4 linked regions of the Variovorax paradoxus genome follow. The protein of the gene in region 3 binds, or shares a complex with, the protein of the main gene of each other region. Links are inferred from orthologs where the notes say so. Each region holds a gene or a part of one and is shown on either strand. Other genes may lie near its edges. The genes, in order: holA, QFZ47_RS26235, dnaX and dnaN.

Evidence for each region.
Region 1: the proteins of dnaX (region 3) and holA are in contact, whole or in part, in a cryo-EM structure (PDB 8GIZ), measured with the Escherichia coli proteins. The link is inferred for Variovorax paradoxus from one-to-one orthologs.
Region 2: the proteins of dnaX (region 3) and QFZ47_RS26235 are in contact, whole or in part, in a cryo-EM structure (PDB 8GIZ), measured with the Escherichia coli proteins. The link is inferred for Variovorax paradoxus from one-to-one orthologs.
Region 4: the proteins of dnaX (region 3) and dnaN are in contact, whole or in part, in a cryo-EM structure (PDB 8GIZ), measured with the Escherichia coli proteins. The link is inferred for Variovorax paradoxus from one-to-one orthologs.

What each region holds. Positions count from the first base shown.
Region 1 is NZ_JAUSXL010000002.1:2,369,057-2,373,439, reverse strand. Bases 798-3,746 are described here. They hold holA (DNA polymerase III subunit delta), read right to left. Parts: upstream 2,839-3,746; coding sequence 1,756-2,838; downstream 798-1,755. Other genes in these bases: leuS (leucine--tRNA ligase), read right to left, coding at 3,406-3,746; QFZ47_RS14870 (LPS-assembly lipoprotein LptE), read right to left, coding at 2,869-3,390; QFZ47_RS14880 (glutamate-5-semialdehyde dehydrogenase), read right to left, coding at 798-1,705. In the rest of the region: gshA (glutamate--cysteine ligase), read right to left, coding at 1-292; more of QFZ47_RS14880, read right to left, coding at 413-797; more of leuS, read right to left, coding at 3,747-4,383. UniProt on the Escherichia coli protein: Part of the beta sliding clamp loading complex, which hydrolyzes ATP to load the beta clamp onto primed DNA to form the DNA replication pre-initiation complex.
Region 2 is NZ_JAUSXL010000002.1:4,771,688-4,776,121, forward strand. Bases 976-3,975 are described here. They hold QFZ47_RS26235 (DNA polymerase III delta subunit-related protein), read right to left. Parts: upstream 2,986-3,975; coding sequence 1,966-2,985; downstream 976-1,965. Other genes in these bases: QFZ47_RS26225 (TatD family hydrolase), read right to left, coding at 976-1,468; QFZ47_RS26230 (PilZ domain-containing protein), read right to left, coding at 1,589-1,969; tmk (dTMP kinase), read right to left, coding at 2,982-3,641; mltG (endolytic transglycosylase MltG), read right to left, coding at 3,638-3,975. Outside these bases: QFZ47_RS26220 (ankyrin repeat domain-containing protein), read right to left, coding at 1-662; more of QFZ47_RS26225, read right to left, coding at 659-975; more of mltG, read right to left, coding at 3,976-4,434. UniProt on the Escherichia coli protein: Part of the beta sliding clamp loading complex, which hydrolyzes ATP to load the beta clamp onto primed DNA to form the DNA replication pre-initiation complex.
Region 3 is NZ_JAUSXL010000002.1:4,995,315-4,999,685, reverse strand. What follows is about bases 1-2,937. They hold dnaX (DNA polymerase III subunit gamma/tau), read left to right. Parts: upstream 1-509; coding sequence 510-2,366; downstream 2,367-2,937. Other genes in these bases: recR (recombination mediator RecR), read left to right, coding at 2,804-2,937; QFZ47_RS27295 (YbaB/EbfC family nucleoid-associated protein), read left to right, coding at 2,464-2,796; QFZ47_RS27310 (class I SAM-dependent methyltransferase), read left to right, coding at 1-156. Outside these bases: more of recR, read left to right, coding at 2,938-3,394; QFZ47_RS27285 (MAPEG family protein), read left to right, coding at 3,443-3,835; QFZ47_RS27280 (ABC transporter substrate-binding protein), read left to right, coding at 4,005-4,371. UniProt on the Escherichia coli protein: Part of the beta sliding clamp loading complex, which hydrolyzes ATP to load the beta clamp onto primed DNA to form the DNA replication pre-initiation complex.
Region 4 is NZ_JAUSXL010000002.1:1,898,710-1,902,989, reverse strand. The notes cover bases 1,435-4,280. They hold dnaN (DNA polymerase III subunit beta), read right to left. Parts: upstream 3,488-4,280; coding sequence 2,381-3,487; downstream 1,435-2,380. Other genes in these bases: dnaA (chromosomal replication initiator protein DnaA), read right to left, coding at 3,575-4,280. UniProt on the Escherichia coli protein: Confers DNA tethering and processivity to DNA polymerases and other proteins. Acts as a clamp, forming a ring around DNA (a reaction catalyzed by the clamp-loading complex) which diffuses in an ATP-independent manner freely and bidirectionally along dsDNA.

The sequences.
Region 1 (4,383 bases), 2.6 Mb from region 3 along the record:
CGAGCAGGTTGCGCGCTTCCGGACAGATCTTCTCGATGGCGGCCTGCGCGGCCTGCACCGCCAGCGGCAGCATCTCCTTGGTGAGATTGTTCCAGCCGCCGGGAAAGAGATTGGTGTCGACCGGCGCCAGCTTGAAGCCCGCATTGCGGATGTCGACCGCGCTGTAGAACGGCGGCGTGTGCTCCATCCATTCGAGCCGGAACCAGCGCTCGATGGCGGGCGTGGAGTCGAGTACGCGCTGTTCCAGTTCGTTGATCGGGCCGGTCAGGGCGGTGACGAGATGCGGAACCATGCGGCGGCCTTATTGGATTTGTACTTGAAGGTAGAGCGGAATTGTAGGATTTGGGGGTGGCCGCCCCAATGACAAGACTACGTAGAGCGGACTTGGTTCAGTCCGCCCCCTTCCGGCGCGTCAGCTGCGCACTTCGCCCTGCCCCAGCACCACGTACTTGAGCGAGGTCAGCCCTTCGATGCCGACCGGCCCGCGCGCATGGAACTTGTCAGTGCTGATGCCGATTTCCGCCCCCAGGCCAAACTCGAAACCGTCCGCGAAGCGGGTGCTCGCATTGACCATGACGCTGGCCGAATCGACCTCGCGCAGGAAACGCTGCGCATGCACATGGTCGCGCGTGACGATGGCGTCGGTGTGGTGGCTCGAATAGCGGTTGATGTGCGCAATGGCCTCGTCGACCCCTTCGACCACCTTGATGCTGATCACGGCGGCAAGGTATTCCTCGGACCAGTCGGACTCGACCGCATCGACGACCCTTGCGCCGGAACCGAGGGTTTCATCCGCGCGCAGGATCCGGGCCGCCGCCGGGTCGCAGCGCATTTCCACGCCCTTGGCCGCGAAGATCGCGGCGATGCGGGGCAGGAAGTCTTCCGCCACCGCGGCCGACACCAGCAGGCCTTCGGCCGCATTGCAGGGGCTGTATTTCTGCGTCTTGGCGTTGTCGACGATGCGCAGCGCCATTTCGAACTCGGCCGTGTCGTCCACATAGACGTGGCAGTTGCCGTCCAGGTGCTTGATGACCGGCACCTTGGCATCGCGGCTGATGCGCTCGATCAGGCCCTTGCCGCCGCGCGGGATGATCACGTCCACGAACTCGGGCATCGCGATGAGCTGGCCCACGGCTTCGCGGTCGGTGGTCTGCACCAGCTGCACCGCATCGACCGGCAGGCCGGCCTCGGCCAGCGCGCCGGACACCAGCAGCGCCAGCGCCTTGTTCGACTCGATCGCCTCCGAGCCGCCGCGCAGGATCGCGGCGTTGCCGCTCTTGATGGCCAGGCTCGCGGCCTCGATGGTCACGTTGGGGCGGCTCTCGTAGATCATGCCGAAGACGCCGATCGGCACGCGCATCTGGCCCACGCGGATGCCGCTGGGCTGCTGCTTCATGCCGATGATCTCGCCGATCACGTCGGCCATGCCGGCGAGTTGCTCGCAGCCCAGGGCCACGGTCTCGATGACCTTGGGCGTGAGCTTGAGGCGGTCGACCATCGGCGCCGAAAGCCCGGCGGCCGTGGCGCGCGCCAGATCCTTCTGGTTGGCCTCGGCCAAGCCAGGGCCGGCTTCGCGCAGGCGCTTGGCCAGCGCCTTCAATGCTCTGTTTTTGGTAGCTGCATCCGCACGGGCCATGAGGAATGCGGCGGTTTTTGCCTGCAGGCCGAGGGTCTGCATGTGCTCGCTGACGTTGAACGCGTTCATGCCGGCATTTTCCTGCATTTGGATCAACCCCGGGCTTTGCGCCCTCACCCCTACCCTCTCCCGGAGGGAGAGGGAGCAAGCGCAGCGCTGCTGCAGGCGCGGCACAGCATCAGCGCCAGGCGCTGCAGGGCCTGCCAACTGCTGGCGGGCCAGTCGGGCTGCTTCAGGCCCTTGCAGATGCCGTCCACCACATGGGCCGCGCGCAGCAGCCGGGCCAGCATGCGGTCGTCGAGCCGGGGCAGCACGCGTTCGAAGGCGCGCTCGCGCGGGCCCCAGATGCGGTTCTCGCGCAGCGCCATGGGCAGCGGCCGGCCCGCGGCCATGGCGTCCTTCACGCGCTTGAGGGCGCGAATGTCCTCGGCGATCGTGTAGTGCACCAGCACCTCGGCCTCGCCCTCGGCCTGCAGGCCGTCGAGCATGCGCGCCACGCGCTGCGGGTTGCCGGCCAGCACGGCCTCGGAGAGCTTGAAGACGTCGTAGCGCGCCACGTTGTTGACGGCGCCTTCGACCTGCTCCCAGCTCAGCTCGCCCGCCGGATGCAGCAGGGCGAGCTTCTGGATTTCCTGATGCGCGGCGAGCAGGTTGCCTTCGACGCGGTCGGCAAAGAACTGCAGCGTGCGCTGGCCTTCGTCGCCGGGCATCACGCGCTGGCCCTGGAGCCCGAGGCGCTGCGCAATCCACTGCGGCAGCGCGGCGCGTTCGATCGGATCGACCTGCAGGCTCACGCCGTTGTTCTCGAGCGCCGAGAACCAGGCGCCGGTGCGCGTGGCCTTGTCCAGCCGCGGCAGCATCACCAGCGTGAGCGTGCTGTCGTTGCCGGGCGCGCCCTCGGCCAGCTGCTGCAGCGCCGTGCTGCCGTCCTTGCCGGGCTTGCCCGAGGGAATGCGGATCTCGACGATCTGCTTGTCGGCAAACAGCGAGAGCGAGCCGCCCGCCGCAAGCACCGCGCTCCAGTCGAAGTGCGCGCCGGCCGCGGTGTACGAGCTGCGCTCCGTATAGCCTTGCAGGCGCGCCGCGGCGCGGATGGCGTCCGCCGCCTCCTGCGCGAGCAGCGGCTCGTCGCCGTGGATCGTGTAGAGAGGCTTCAGCCCCTTCTGCAGATGGGAGCCCAGTTGGGCGCTGGCAAGTTGCATGGATGGAAAGCGGCCGGCGTGGGCTCGAGCCTAGAGTTCCTTGACGGCCGCGAGGCGGCGCATCAGCTGCTGCGCGATGTCGGCCTGCATGTCGCGGTAGAGCAGCTCGGCCTCGCCTTCCTTGGCGAGCGCGTTGGTTTCGTTGAAGCTCAGGTCGCGCGTCTGCGACACCTCGGTGGGCGCCAGCAGCATCTTGCCGCCCGGCGTGCGCAGGCTGAAGCGAACGCGCAGCTGCAGCTGCAGCTCGCGCAGCAGGCCCGCCGAATTGGTCGAGATCACGATGCGGTCGCGGTTCTCGCCGAGGATCTCGAGGATCGCGTCGGCGGTCTGGGCCTGCTCGGGCGGCACCAGCGTGACCGTGCCGGCGGCCCGCATTTCGCGCCGCAGCCGGTTGATCAGTTCCGAATTGCCCGACACCGACAGCGTCTTGAACGCGAACACCGGCGCCTTGCGCAGTTCGAATCCGCAGCCGGCCAGGCCCAGGCTGGCGCCCGCCGCGGCAAGACCCAGGAGAAAGCCGCGGCGCGGCAGCGGGGCGTTGCGATTGTTCATGCTTCTGTCGTTCGTTCAGATGACCACGTTGACCAGCCGGCCGGGAACCACGATGACGCGCTTGGCCGGCGCGCCTTCGGCGAACTTGACGAAGTCGTCGCAGGAAAGCGCGAGCGCTTCGATCTCGGCCTTGGAGGCGCCGGCCGGCACGCGCAGCGCGCCGCGCAGCTTGCCGTTGACCTGGAGCATGAGCTCGATCTCGTCCTGCTCGAGCGCGCCTACATCGACCACCGGCCAGGGCGCGTCGAGCAGATCGCCCAGCTCCTTGTCGTAGCCGAGCTGCTGCCAGAGCTGGTGCGTGATGTGCGGCGTGGCCGGATACAGGCAGCGCAGCAGGATGCCGAAGCCTTCGCGCAGCGCGGCCGTGTCGCCGGCGCTGCCGTCAGGCTTGAAGCCTTCGAGCGCATTGAGCAGCTTCATTGCGCCCGACACCACCGTGTTGTATTGCATGCGCTGGTAGTCGTAGTCGACCTGGCGCAGCACGGTATGCACCTCGCGGCGCAGCGCCTGCGCGGCCTTGCCGAAGGCCTGCCCGGCGATCGCCGCCGGCTGCACGTCGGCCTGCGCGACGCCGAAATTCCAGACCCGGCGCAGGAAGCGGTAGCTGCCTTCGACGGCCGCGTCGTTCCACTCGAGCGTGGCTTCGGGCGGCGCGGTGAACATGGTGTAGAGGCGCGCGGTGTCGGCGCCGTACTTCTCGATCAGGTCCTGCGGGTCGACGCCGTTGCGTTCGCTCTTGCCCATCTTGCCGACGCCGCCGTATTCGACCTTGGTGCCGTCCGCGGTGGTGCCGCCGACGATGCGGCCCTGCGCGTCGAGCGTGGGCGTGACCTCCAGCGGCGGGTGGTAGTTCTTGCCGCCCCGCTCGTCGCGGTGGTAGTAGATGTGGTTGAGCACCATGCCCTGCGTGAGCAGCTTGCTGAAGGGCTCGTCGACCTTCACCAGACCCAGGTCGCGCATGACCTTGGTCCAGAAGCGCGCGTACAGCAGGTG
Region 2 (4,434 bases), 220 kb from region 3 along the record:
TTCGGGATCGCCTTCGGGGCAGCCTTGGTGTCGGCCGCCGCCGCGATCAACTGCGCGGCTTCCGGGCGGTTGGCCTTGGTCGCGAAGTCGACGGCCGTCATGCCGAGCTGGTTCTTCATCGTGGTGTCCGCGCCTTCGGCCAGCAAAAGCTTCACGGCCTCGGTCGAGCCGTACATCGCGGCCATCATGAGCGGCGTGGTGCCGTTGGGCGATTGCGCATCGATAAAGGCGTAGTTGTCGAGCAGCACTTTCATGATGCTCAGCTGGCCGCTGCTGGCGGCGTAATGCAGCGGCGTCCAGCCGGTCTTGTTGACGGCGGCGTCGCGCTTGAGCAGCTGGGCGACCAGTTCCTGCTGGCCTTTGATGGCGGCCAGCATCAGCGGGGTTTCGTCCTTGGCGTTGGCCAGGTCGACATCGGTCTGCGGCGATTCGAGCAGCACCTGTGCGACCTTGGGCGATGGTTCGCGCAAGGCGATGATCAGGCCGGTCTGGCCGTGCTCATCGCGCGTGTTGGGGTCGAAGCCGCGGTTCAGCAGGGTGCGCACGCCGCTGGCATTGTCGCCGCGCACAGCCCGGAAGAAGTCTTCGAACGAACCGGCATGCGCGATAAAAGTTGCTGCTACGACAATAAGATACAGAAACTTCTTAATGCATTTCTTCATTTGGTTTTTATCGCGTTGAACAGCGTTTCAAAATTGTCGCTCGTGGCTCGCGCAATCTCTTCGAGCGGCAGCCCGCGCAGTTCGGCGATCTGCCTGGCGACGTACGGCACGTACGACGGATTGTTGGTCTTGCCGCGGTACGGCACGGGTGCCAGATAGGGGCTGTCGGTTTCGATCAGCATGCGGTCGAGCGGCACGAAGGCCGCCACGTCGCGCAGGTCCTGCGCCTTCTTGAAGGTCAGGATGCCGGAAAAGGAAATATAGAAGCCCAGGTCGAGCGCCGCTCGGGCCACTTCGGCGGTTTCGGTGAAGCAATGGAACACGCCGCCCGCAGCGTTGCCGGAGCCGTCCTCGCCCTCCTCCTTGAGTATCGCCAGCGTGTCGGCCGAGGCTTCGCGCGTGTGGATGATCAGGGGCATGCGGGTTTGCTGCGCGGCGCGGATGTGCACGCGGAAGCGGTCGCGCTGCCATTCCATGTCGGCAATGCTGCGCCCGCCCTTGCGTTCTTCCATCTGGTAGTAGTCGAGCCCGGTTTCGCCGATGGCCACCACGCGGGGCAAGGCCGCGCGGCGCACCAGGTCGTCCACCGTGGGTTCGGCGATGTCCTCGTTGTCGGGATGCACGCCGACGCTGGCCCAGAAGTTGTCGTAGCGCGCGGCCAGCGCCTGCACATCGTCGAACTCCTCGAGCTTGGTGCAGATGCACAAGGCCCGATCGACCTGCGCCTCGGCCATGGCGGCGCGGATTTGCGGCATCTGGTCCGCGAATTCAGGGAAAGTGAGGTGGCAGTGGGAATCGGTGAACATGGCGCTGATTGTCTGGCTTATGCCAGGGACACCGAGGAACCGGCTTTGCCGGGCCTCTGGTGTCGCCCCCGGTAGGGGGTGGGCGTAGCGACACGAAGTGCGCGCAGCCTGGGGGCGAGCCTAGATAGTCTGTGTCGGGCGGTCGGAGGCCATCGAACCGCCGAGCGCCGCTTCGATGCGGGCCTTGAGCTGGCGCGATTTTTCGTCCGACGGAAAACGGATGCCCACGCCCGGTGCCCGGTTGCCCGCGGCGCGCTGCGGCGTGATCCATGCGACCTTGCCAGCCACCGGGTAGCGCTGCGGGTCTTCGGGGAGCGTCAGCAGCACGTAGACATCGTCGCCCAGGCGGTATTCGCGCGAGGTCGGAATGAAGATGCCGCCTTCGGCAAAGAGCGGAATGTAGGCGGCATAGAGCGCGCCCTTTTCCTTGATGGCGAGCTGGATCACGCTCGGCCGTTGAGGCGCCGGGGCGGCGGGTGCGGATGCGGCTGGTTGGTTCATGGGCGGCGAGCAGCAGAGTTTAGGGTGGTTCGCGCTTCGCTCACAAGCGCTTCCAGCATCAGGCCCGGGTTGTAGGGATGTTCGGCGGTTCGGGCCGCGTTCGCGAGCGACTTCGACCAGCGCGCCAGCGCCAGGTGCGAAGGCACGGCGGGCGGCAGGTCGGCGGCCTCGAAGAAACGCGGCGCGGCGCCGTTGCCAACGGCCATCAGGTCGTGGCAGAGCTTCTGCAGCGAGCCGATGGCCTGCGATGGCGACTGGTCCGCAAGGGCGGCCACGTCGCCGCGCGAAACGGCCTTGGGCAGCAGCGACCAGGCCTTGGGCGACTGGCCGGAGCGCGCGAGCCGCAAGGCATCGCTGGGCCGCCCGCCGGCGGCGCGCAGCAATGCGGTGGCATCTGCGGCGGGCACGTCCTGCGCGGCCAGCCAGGCTTCGGCTTCGGCCGTCCCGGGCCAGGGCAGCGTGAAGCCCAGGCAGCGGCTGCGGATGGTCGGCAGCAATTGCCAGGCCGCCTCGCTGGCCAGCACAAAGCGGACATCGCCGACCGGCTCCTCGAGCGTCTTGAGCAGCGCATTGGCGGTGATGGTGTTCATGCGCTCGGCCGGATACACCAGCACCACCTTGCCGCGGCCGCGGGCGCTGGTGCGCTGGGCAAAGCCGACCGCATCGCGCATGGCCTCGACGCGGATCTCGCGGCTGGGTTTGCGCTTCTTGTCGTCGATGTCGGCCTGCGCCTTTTCGTCGAGCGGCCAGCCCAGTTCCTGCATGGCGACCTCGGGCATCAGCACGCAAAGGTCGGCGTGGGTCCGCACCTCGATGGCATGGCAGCTCGGGCAATGGCCGCAGGCGGTGCCGCCCTCCTCCTTGGGCTGTTCGCACAGCCAGGCGGCGGCAAGCGCCAGCGCGAGTTCGTATTGGCCCAGGCCCGAGGGCCCCTGCAGCAGCCAGGCATGGCCGCGCTGGCGCAGGAGCTCCGCGAGCGGCCGATGCAGCCAGGGCGAAAGCGCCGGCGTGCTCATCGTGCCGCTCCGCTTGCGGGTGCCAGCGCGCCGCGTGCGACAAGCGCCGTCTCGACCTGCTGCCAGACCTGGTCGCGCGTCTGGCTGGCGTCGATGCGCACGAAACGCCGCGCATCGGCCGCCGCGCGAGCCGCGTAGCCCGCCGCGACGCGCCGGAAGAATTCGACCGGCTGGGACTCGAACTTGTCGGGCAGGCGGGCTCCCGCCAGGCGCTGGGCGGCGATCTCGGGCGCCAGGTCGAACCAGAGCGTGACGTGAGGCTGAAGCAGCCCTGCCGCTCCCCTGCCCCCCTGCACCCATTGCTCCAGCGTCGACAGCACCTGCGTATCGAAATCGCGGCCCGCGCCCTGGTAGGCAAAGGTGGCGTCGGTGAAACGGTCGCACAGCACCACGTCGCCGCGTGCCAGCGCCGGCTCTATCACCCGCACCACGTGGTCCCGCCGCGCCGCGAACACCAGGAGCGATTCGGTCAGCGGGTCCATCGGCTGCTCGAGGATCAGCACGCGCAGGGTTTCGGCCAGCGGTGTGCCGCCGGGCTCGCGCGTGCGCACGACCGTGCGGCCGCGGGCCTTGAAAAGCGCCTCCATGGCGTCGAGATGGCTCGACTTGCCGGCGCCATCGATGCCCTCGAGCGTCAGAAACAGGCCCTCACTCATTGCGCAACTTTCGGTTTGGGTTCGCCGCCGCCGCGCTGGTAGCGGTTGACCGCGCGGTTGTGGTCGTCGAGCGAACTGCTGAACTGGCTGGTGCCGTCGCCGCGCGAAACGAAGTACAGCGACTTGCTTTGCGCCGGCTGCACCGCCGCCAGCAGCGCCGCCTTGCCCGGCATGGCGATGGGCGTGGGCGGCAGGCCGCCGCGCGTGTAGGTGTTCCAGGGGGTGTCGGCCAGCAGGTCTTTCTTGCGAAGGTTGCCGTCGAACGCGGTGCCCAGGCCGTAGATCACGGTCGGGTCGGTTTGCAGCGGCATGCCGGCGCGCAGCCGGTTGACGAAAACGGCGGCGATCTCGGAGCGGTCCTTGGCTTTTCCTGTCTCCTTTTCGACAATGCTGGCCAGGATAAGCGCCTGATCCGCCGATTGGATCGGCAAATCGGCCGCCCTGGCGGCCCACGCGGCTTCGAGCTTCTTGTCCATGGCCCGCATGGCACGCTGCAGCAGCGCGACGTCGGTCGAGCCCTTCGAGTAGGTGTAGGTGTCGGGGAAGAAGCGGCCTTCGGGATGCACGCCGGGCCGGCCCAGTTTGGCCATCAGGGCATCGTCGGGCAGGCCGACGGTCTCGGGCTTGAGTTGGTCGGCCTTGGCGAGCGCGGCGCGCACCTGCCGGATGTTCCAGCCTTCGACCAGCACCAGGCTGCGCGTGGCTTCCTCGCCGCGCACCAGCACGTTGAGCAGCATCTTGGGCGTGATGCCGCGCTCCAGTTCGTAGCTGCCGGCCCGGATCTGGCGGTCCT
Region 3 (4,371 bases):
GAGTCCTTCGGAGCGCTGCACCAGATGATGGTCGGGCTCGACGAGGCCGAGCGCGCGAGCACCTGGGATGCCATCGAAGAGGCGCTGCGACAGTTCGAAGGCAGCGAAGGCTTCGTCGGGCCGTGCGAGATGCTGGTCGGTGCCGGAAGCGCGTGAAGGTGGGAGCAGGGCTCGCAGCCCTTCTTTCAGCGCGTGAGTTCTTGCCTTGAGAACTCACGGCTTTTTGATGTTAGGTTGACGAGCCTTACCCCTGGCACTGACTACGCAGTTAGGGCTGCTTGGTTCCCCACCTGACCCGGTTGGCCACTTCACCATGCAGGGAGGCCCGTCAGCACTTATTGTAACCCCCCAGGCTGCGCGCACTTCGTGTCGCTTCGCCCACCCCCCTGCTGGGGGCGACACCAGAGGCCCGGCAAAGCCGGTTCCTCGGTGTCCCACGAAAAAGAGGGGGCCATTTTGATTGCGGGGTGAGGGCAAGAGGGGCCGCGGCGCCTTTTAGAATGCCCGCAATGTCTTATCTCGTGCTCGCTCGCAAGTTCCGTCCGAAAACCTTCGGTGAGATGGTTGGCCAGGGGCACGTGGTGCAGGCGCTCGAGAACGCGTTGACCACGCAGCGCCTGCATCACGCCTATCTTTTCACCGGGACGCGGGGCGTGGGCAAGACCACCGTCTCGCGCATTCTGGCCAAGTCGCTCAACTGCCAGGGCCCGGACGGGCAGGGCGGCATCACGGCCACGCCGTGCGGGGTGTGCCAGGCCTGCAAGGACATCGATTCGGGCCGCTTCGTCGACTACACCGAGCTCGACGCGGCATCGAACCGCGGCGTGGACGAGGTGCAGTCGCTGCTCGAACAGGCGGTCTACAAGCCGGTGCAGGGGCGCTTCAAGGTCTTCATGATCGACGAGGTGCATATGCTCACCAACACCGCGTTCAACGCGATGCTCAAGACGCTCGAAGAGCCGCCGGAGTACCTCAAGTTCGTTCTTGCCACCACCGATCCGCAGAAGGTGCCGGTCACGGTGCTGTCGCGCTGCCTGCAGTTCAACCTGCGGCCGATGGCGCCCGAGACGGTGCTGGAGCACCTGACGAGCGTGCTGCAGACCGAGCAGGTGCCGGCCGAGCCGCAGGCGCTGCGCCTGCTGGCGCGCGCGGCGCGCGGCTCGATGCGCGATGCGCTGTCGCTGACCGACCAGGCCATCGCGTTCGGCAACGGCGAACTGCTCGAAACCGGCGTGCGCCAGATGCTCGGCAGCGTCGACCGCGGCCATGTGTTCCAGCTGATCGAGGCGCTGGCGCAGGGCGACGGCAGGACGGTGGTCGACACCTCCGAGGCGCTGCGGCGCGACGGCATGTCGGCCGCTTCCACGCTGGAAGAAATGACCGCAGTGCTGCAGGCCATGGCCGTGCTGCAGGCTGTGCCCTCGCGGGCGGAGTCGGCCGATTCGGCCACCGACCCCGACGCGGCCGAGACGGCGCGCCTCGCGTCGCTGATGCCTGCCGACGAAACCCAGCTGCTCTACAGCCTGTGCCTGCACGGGCGCGGCGAGTTGGGCCTGGCGCCCGATGAGTACGCGGCGCTGACCATGGTGCTGTTGCGGCTATTGGCCTTCAAGCCTTCCAACGCGGCCGCTTCTTCGGCCTCCACGGAAAAAAAAACTCTGAATGAAGCCCGCCGGGCTGTTTCGGCCGCTGCGGTCGCAGCGCCGGCCCGGGTCGCGGCGGAGATCGCCGCAGCGCCGGTTTCGGTTTCGGCCGCTGCACCGGCGCCTCCAGCCATCCCGGCGCCCGCAGGCCAGCGTCTGGCCGTGGTCAGCGAACCCATGCGCCCGGGTGGGCCCAGGCCTTCCGCCGCGGCCGAGCCCTCGGCGCCTGCCGAGGCGCCCCGGGTGCTTGCTGTTCCCATGCGCGTGCAGCCGCCGCCGAGCCAGCGGGACGTGCCGCGGCCCGACGAGCAGCGCGGTCCGGCGCAGCCCATTCCACCGAGCGAGGACGGCGATTTCTGGCATGCCACGGTCACGCAGATGATCGCGGCCGAGAGCATCAACGCCCTGGCGCGCGAACTCGCACTGCAGTCGCAGCTGGTGGCGCGCGATGTCGACCAGTGGATACTTCGCGTGGAGCGCGAACTGCTCAACCAGCCTTCCGCCCGCGAAAAGCTCACGGATGCGTTGGCCGCGCTGGGCCATGGCGTGAAGCTCGCCATCGAGATCGGCGGCGTGGTCGACAGCCCCGCGCGCCGCAACAAGCAGGCGGCCGACGAGCGCCAGCGCGTGGCCGAGGAGGCCATTCGCAGCGATCCCGAAGTGCAGATGCTGATGCGCGAATTCGATGCGAAGATCGTGCCCGGAACACTGAAGCCGGCCTGACGCAACGCCACTGAAAACCCGTGCCGGCTCTTGCGGCATTCGGCATCGACCGCCATCTCTCTTATCCTTCCCCCATTCCAACCAATCAGGACCAACGATGTTCAACAAAGGACAACTGGCCGGCCTCATGAAGCAGGCGCAGGCAATGCAGGACAACCTCAAGAAGGCCCAGGAAGAACTGGCCACCATCGAGGTCGAAGGCGAGTCGGGCGCGGGCCTGGTCAAGGTCGTGATGACCTGCAAGCACGACGTCAAGCGCATCACCATCGACCCGAGCCTGCTGGCCGACGACAAGGACATGCTCGAAGACCTCGTGGCTGCCGCCTTCAACGCCGCGGTGCGCAAGGCCGAGGAAACCAGCGAGCAGAAGATGGGCAAGCTCACCGCAGGCATGCCGGGCCTCCCGCCCGGCATGAAGCTGCCGTTCTGAGCCATTGATGGCCGACGCCAGTTCGCTCGACGCGTTGGTCGATGCGCTGCGCCGCCTGCCCGGTGTCGGCGTCAAGTCGGCCTCGCGCATGGCGTTCCACTTGCTGCAGCACGACCGCGAGGGCGCGCAGCTGCTTGCGCGCGCATTGCAGCAGGCGGCTGGCAACGTGCGGCATTGCGAGCGCTGCAACACCTTCACCGAAGCGCCGGTCTGCCACGTGTGCCTCGACACGCGCCGCGACGCGAGCAAGCTTTGTGTGGTCGAAACGCCCGCGGACCAGGCCGCGCTCGAGCGCACCGGGGTTTTTCGCGGCTACTACTTCGTGCTGATGGGCAAGCTCAGCCCGCTCGACGGCATCGGGCCCAAGGACATCGGCCTGCAGAAGCTCTTCGACCGCGCGCTCGACGGCACCGTGAGCGAAGTCATCCTGGCCACCAACTTCACGGCAGAGGGCGAAGCCACCGCGCATGTGATCGGCGAAGCGCTCAGGCAGCGCGGCCTCAACGTGACGCGCCTCGCGCGCGGCGTGCCTGCCGGCAGCGAACTCGAATACGTGGATCTCGGCACCATCGCGCATGCCCTGGTAGACCGCCGATAGCGTGCAGCGGCCGCTGCAGCCGCTCTGCCGAACGGAGACAACATTCCAATGACTTTTTCCCTGCTCACCATCGCCTACTGGTGCGTGTTCATCGCCTGCGGCCTGCCGTATCTCGCGGCATGGGTCGCCAAGGCCGGCAGCTTCGGCCCGCGAGACAACGTGCAGCCGCGCGACTGGGCCGCAAGGCAGAGCGGCTGGCGCGCGCGCGCCAACTGCGCGCAAGCCAACAGCTTCGAAGGCCTTCCGTTCTTCATCGGCGCGGTGATCATCGCGCATCAGCTCGGCGCCAACCAGGCGCGGCTCGACATGCTGGCCGCGGCCTATGTCGTATTGCGGGTGGCCTATATCGCGCTCTACATCAAGGGCATCGGCTCCGCGCGCAGCGCGGTCTGGGCGCTCGGTTTCCTGGTCAATATCGCCATTCTTTTTCTCGCGCGATAAGCGCGCAAACAGCCTCTGCGGCGCCCCGCCACAGGCCGTTCGGCACAGGCCGCGCGGAGGTCTTCATGCTTACGTGGAAACCCGCACGGGATGACCCCGATGCAGGCAACAGGGGCGCACCCCTAAGCTCGATCGGGTTCACAGAATCAAGAGCCCGCAGGATCGCTCCATGCTCCACCGCAGAACCCTCATGACAGTCTCCGCAGTCGCTGCAGCAACGATTGCGCTGCCGCGGGTCTTTGCGCAAGCCAAGCTCGAGAAGACGAAGATTTCCATCGCAGTGGGGGGCAAGGCGGCGTTCTACTATTTGCCGCTCACCATTTCCGAGCAGCTCGGTTATTTCAAGGCCGAGGGCCTCGATGTCGAGATCTCCGATTTCGCCGGCGGCGCACGCGCGCTGCAGGCCGTGGTGGGCGGTTCGGCGGACGTGTGCTCCGGCGCCTACGAGCACACCATCAACCTGCAGGCCAAGAACCAGTTCTTCCAGGCCTTCGTGCTGCAGGGCCGCGCACCGCAGATCGCGGTGGGCGTCTCGA
Region 4 (4,280 bases), 3.1 Mb from region 3 along the record:
CGTGCACGAAGTCCTGCGTGAGCACGCTGCTCTTGATGTTGCCGTGGTGGCGGCGGCTGATGCGCAAGAGCGGCTTGTCGGTGCGGGCGTCGAACTCGCTGCTCACCTCGGCCGGTACGCCGGTGGTGTTGAGCTCGCGCAGCTTGGCCTGCAGCGCCACGGCCGAGGCTTCGGCCGCGGGCGTGGTGTCGAGGTCGAGCGCCACGCCGTCGGCAATGGCGCGCAGGGCTTCGGCATCCATGAAGTTGCGCAGCCGCGCGATCACGGCCTCGGCCAGCTGGTGCTTGCGCGCGAGCTCGGCCAGGGTGTCGCCGGCGAGGGTGGTCGAGTTCGGGCCGCCGGTCTCGATGCTCGCATCCTTCAGCGCCACCTTGAGCAGGAAGGCATCCAGCGCAGGGCCGTCCTTCAGGTACTGCTCTTCCTTGCCGACCTTCACCTTGTACAGCGGCGGCTGCGCGATGTAGATATGGCCGCGCTCGACCAGCTCCGGCATCTGCCCGGTAGAAGAAGGTGAGCAGCAGCGTGCGGATGTGGGCGCCGTCGACGTCGGCGTCGGTCATGATGATGATGCGGTGGTAGCGCAGCTTGGCGACGTTGAAGTCGTCGGCGCCGCCGCCCGCGCTGGTGGCGCCCGCGCGGCCGATGCCGGTGCCCAGCGCCGTGATCATCGTGAGGATTTCGTTGCTGGTGAGCAGCTTCTCGTAGCGCGCCTTTTCCACGTTCAGGATCTTGCCGCGCAGCGGCAGGATGGCCTGGAACTTCCGGTCGCGGCCCTGCTTGGCGGAACCGCCGGCGGAGTCGCCCTCCACCAGGTAGACCTCGCACAGCGCGGGGTCCTTTTCCTGGCAGTCGGCCAGCTTGCCGGGCAGGCCCATGCCGTCGAGCACGCCCTTGCGGCGCGTCATTTCGCGCGCCTTGCGGGCGGCTTCGCGGGCACGGGCGGCTTCGACGATCTTGCCGCAGATGATCTTGGCGTCGTTCGGGCGCTCCTGCAGGTAATCGGTCAGGAGGCGGCCGACGATGTCTTCCACCGGCGCGCGCACTTCGCTGGACACCAGCTTGTCCTTGGTCTGGCTCGAGAACTTGGGCTCGGGCACCTTCACGCTCAGCACGCAGCACAGGCCTTCGCGCATGTCGTCGCCGGTGACTTCGACCTTCGCCTTCTTGGCGAACTCGTTTTCTTCGATGTACTTGTTGATGACGCGGGTCATCGCGGCGCGCAGGCCCGTGAGGTGGGTGCCGCCGTCACGCTGCGGAATGTTGTTGGTGAAGCACAGCACCTGCTCGTTGTAGCCGCTGTTCCACTGCATCGCCACTTCGACGCCGATGTGCGTGCCCGGGATGCCGCCGTAGGTGTCGGCCGGCTTTTCGCCAGCGGCATAGAACGAGTTCGGATGCAGGACGGTCTTGCCCTTGTTGATGAACTCCACGAAGCCGCGCACGCCGCCGGTGCCCGAGAAGTCGTCTTCCTTGCCGGTGCGTTCGTCGAGCAGGCGGATGCGCACACCGTTGTTCAGGAAGCTCAGCTCGCGCAGGCGCTTGCTCAGGATTTCGTAATGGAAATCGGCGTTTTCCTTGAAGATCTCGGTGTCGGGCAGGAAGTGCACCTCGGTGCCGCGCTTGTCGGTGTCACCGATGATCTTCATCGGCGAGACCTCGAAGCCGTTCACGGTCTCGAGCAAACGGTTCTGCACGAAGCCGCGGCTGAACTCGAGCTCGTGGATCTTGCCTTCGCGGCGCACGATGAGGCGCAGCTTCACGCTCAGCGCGTTCACGCAGCTCACGCCCACGCCGTGCAGGCCACCCGACACCTTGTAGCTGTTCTGGTTGAACTTGCCGCCGGCATGCAGCTCGGTGAGCGCGATTTCAGCGGCCGAACGCTTGGGCTCGTGCTTGTCGTCCATCTTCACGCCGGTGGGAATGCCGCGGCCGTTGTCGGTGACGGAAATCGAGTTGTCGCTGTGGATGGTGACGACGATGTCGTCGCAGTGGCCGGCCAACGCCTCGTCGATGGAGTTGTCGACCACTTCGAACACCAGGTGGTGCAGGCCCGTGCCGTCGGAGGTATCGCCGATGTACATGCCAGGGCGCTTGCGCACCGCCTCGAGCCCTTCGAGGATCGTGATCGAGCCTTCGCCGTAGCTGGTGTCGGCGGGCGTGATCTCGATCGGCACCGCACTCTCGATCTCGGGCGTGTAGACCGGCTCGGTGTGGGGTACTTCGGGCTTGTTTTCTTCGGCACTCATTCGGATATTCCTCTATCGCTCACGGCATTCACGTGATTTTTCGGGCTCTCAAAAGCTCATTTCGCCGCCTCTTGAAAGCGCAAACCCGCGGAGGGCCGCGGGCTGTCTGCGCAAGGCGCTGTGTTTTCTGTCTTCTAGATTCGCATCGGCATCACGACATACTTGAAGGATGCGTTCTCGGGGATGGTCAACAGGGCCGAGCTGTTGGAGTCGGCCAGGTCCAGCTTGACCATGTCCTGGCCCATGTTGGACAGCGCGTCGATCAGGTAGGTCACGTTGAAGCCGATCTCGATGGCGTCGCCGCCGTAGTCGATGTCCAGCTCGTCCTGCGCCTCTTCCTGCTCGGCGTTGTTCGATGCGATGCGCAGCGTGCCGGGCTCGATGTTCAGGCGCACGCCCTTGAACTTTTCGCTCGTCAGGATGGCGGTGCGCTGCAGGCTGGCCAAAAGCGGCGCGCGGCCCAGCGTGACGCTGTTCTTGTGGTTCTTGGGAATCACGCGGTTGTAGTCGGGGAACTTGCCCTCGACCAGCTTGGTGACGAACTCCATGCCGCCGAAGCTGAACTTGGCCTGGTTGTTCGCAAACTGCATCTCGATGGCGCCTTCGGCGTCCGACAAGAGGCGCTGCATCTCGAGCACGGTCTTGCGCGGAAGAATGACTTCCTGGCGCGGCACTTCGACGTCGAGCGTGGCCGACGAGAACGCCAACCGGTGGCCGTCGGTGGCCACCAGGCTCAGCTGCTTGCCCTCGGCCACGAACAGGATGCCGTTCAGGTAATAGCGGATGTCGTGCACGGCCATCGCAAACGAAACCTGCGAGAGCAGGTCCTTCAGCGTCTTTTGCGGCACGCTGAACACGGGGCCGAAGTTGGCGGCCTCCTGCACCAGCGGAAAGTCCTCGGCCGGCAGCGACTGCAGCGTGAAGCGGCTCTTGCCGCCCTTGAGCACCAGCTTGCTGGCGCTCGATTCGAGGCTAACGGTCTGGTCGGCCGGCATGGTGCGCAGGATGTCGATCAGCTTGCGCGCGCCGATGGTGGTGGTGAAGTTGCCTTCATCGCCGCCGAGTTCGGCCGTGGTGCGGATCTGGATCTCGAGGTCGCTGGTGGTCAGCTGCAGCTGGCCGCCGGTCTTGCGGATCAGCACGTTGGCCAGGATCGGCAAGGTGTGACGCCGCTCGACGATGCCCGCCACCGATTGCAGCGCGGCGAGGACCTTGTCCTGGGTTGCCTTCAAAACGATCATGTCTTCTTCCTCTTCTCTTATCTCTTTGAATCCGCCAGTGAGACGCCATTCTCCGCTGTTGCGAGGGGCATTTTGGATGACATGCGATCAGCCCTTAAGCGTCTGCTCGAGGACGTGCAGCTGCTGGTTGAGCTCGGTGAGCTGCTGGCGCTCGCCCGAGATCTTGCGCACCGCGTGCAGCACCGTCGTGTGATCGCGCCCGCCGAACAGCTCGCCGATTTCGGGCAGGCTCTTCTGCGTGAGCTCCTTGGCCAGGTACATCGCGATCTGCCGCGGCCGCGCAATGCTGGCCGGGCGCTTCTTGCTGTACATGTCGGCGACCTTGATCTTGTAATAGTCGGCCACCGTCTTCTGGATATTCTCGACCGAGATCTGCCGATTCTGGATCGACAGCAGGTCGCGCAGCGCCTCGCGCGCCAGGGCGATCGAGATTTCCTTCTGGTTGAAGCGCGAGTAGGCCAGGATCTTGCGCAGCGCGCCTTCGAGCTCGCGCACGTTGGAGCGCACGTTCTTGGCGACGAAGAAGGCCACTTCCTCGGGCATCTCGGCCGATTCGGCGCGGGCCTTGTTGATCAGGATGGCCACGCGCATTTCGAGCTCGGGCGGTTCGATGGCCACCGTGAGGCCCGAATCGAAGCGCGACACCAGGCGCTCGTGGATGTCGGCCAGGCCCTTCGGATAGGTGTCGCTGGTCATCACGATGTGCGACTTCTTGGCCAGCAGGGCCTCGAACGCATTGAAGAATTCTTCCTGCGTGCGGTCTTTATTGGCGAAGAACTGCACATCGTCGATC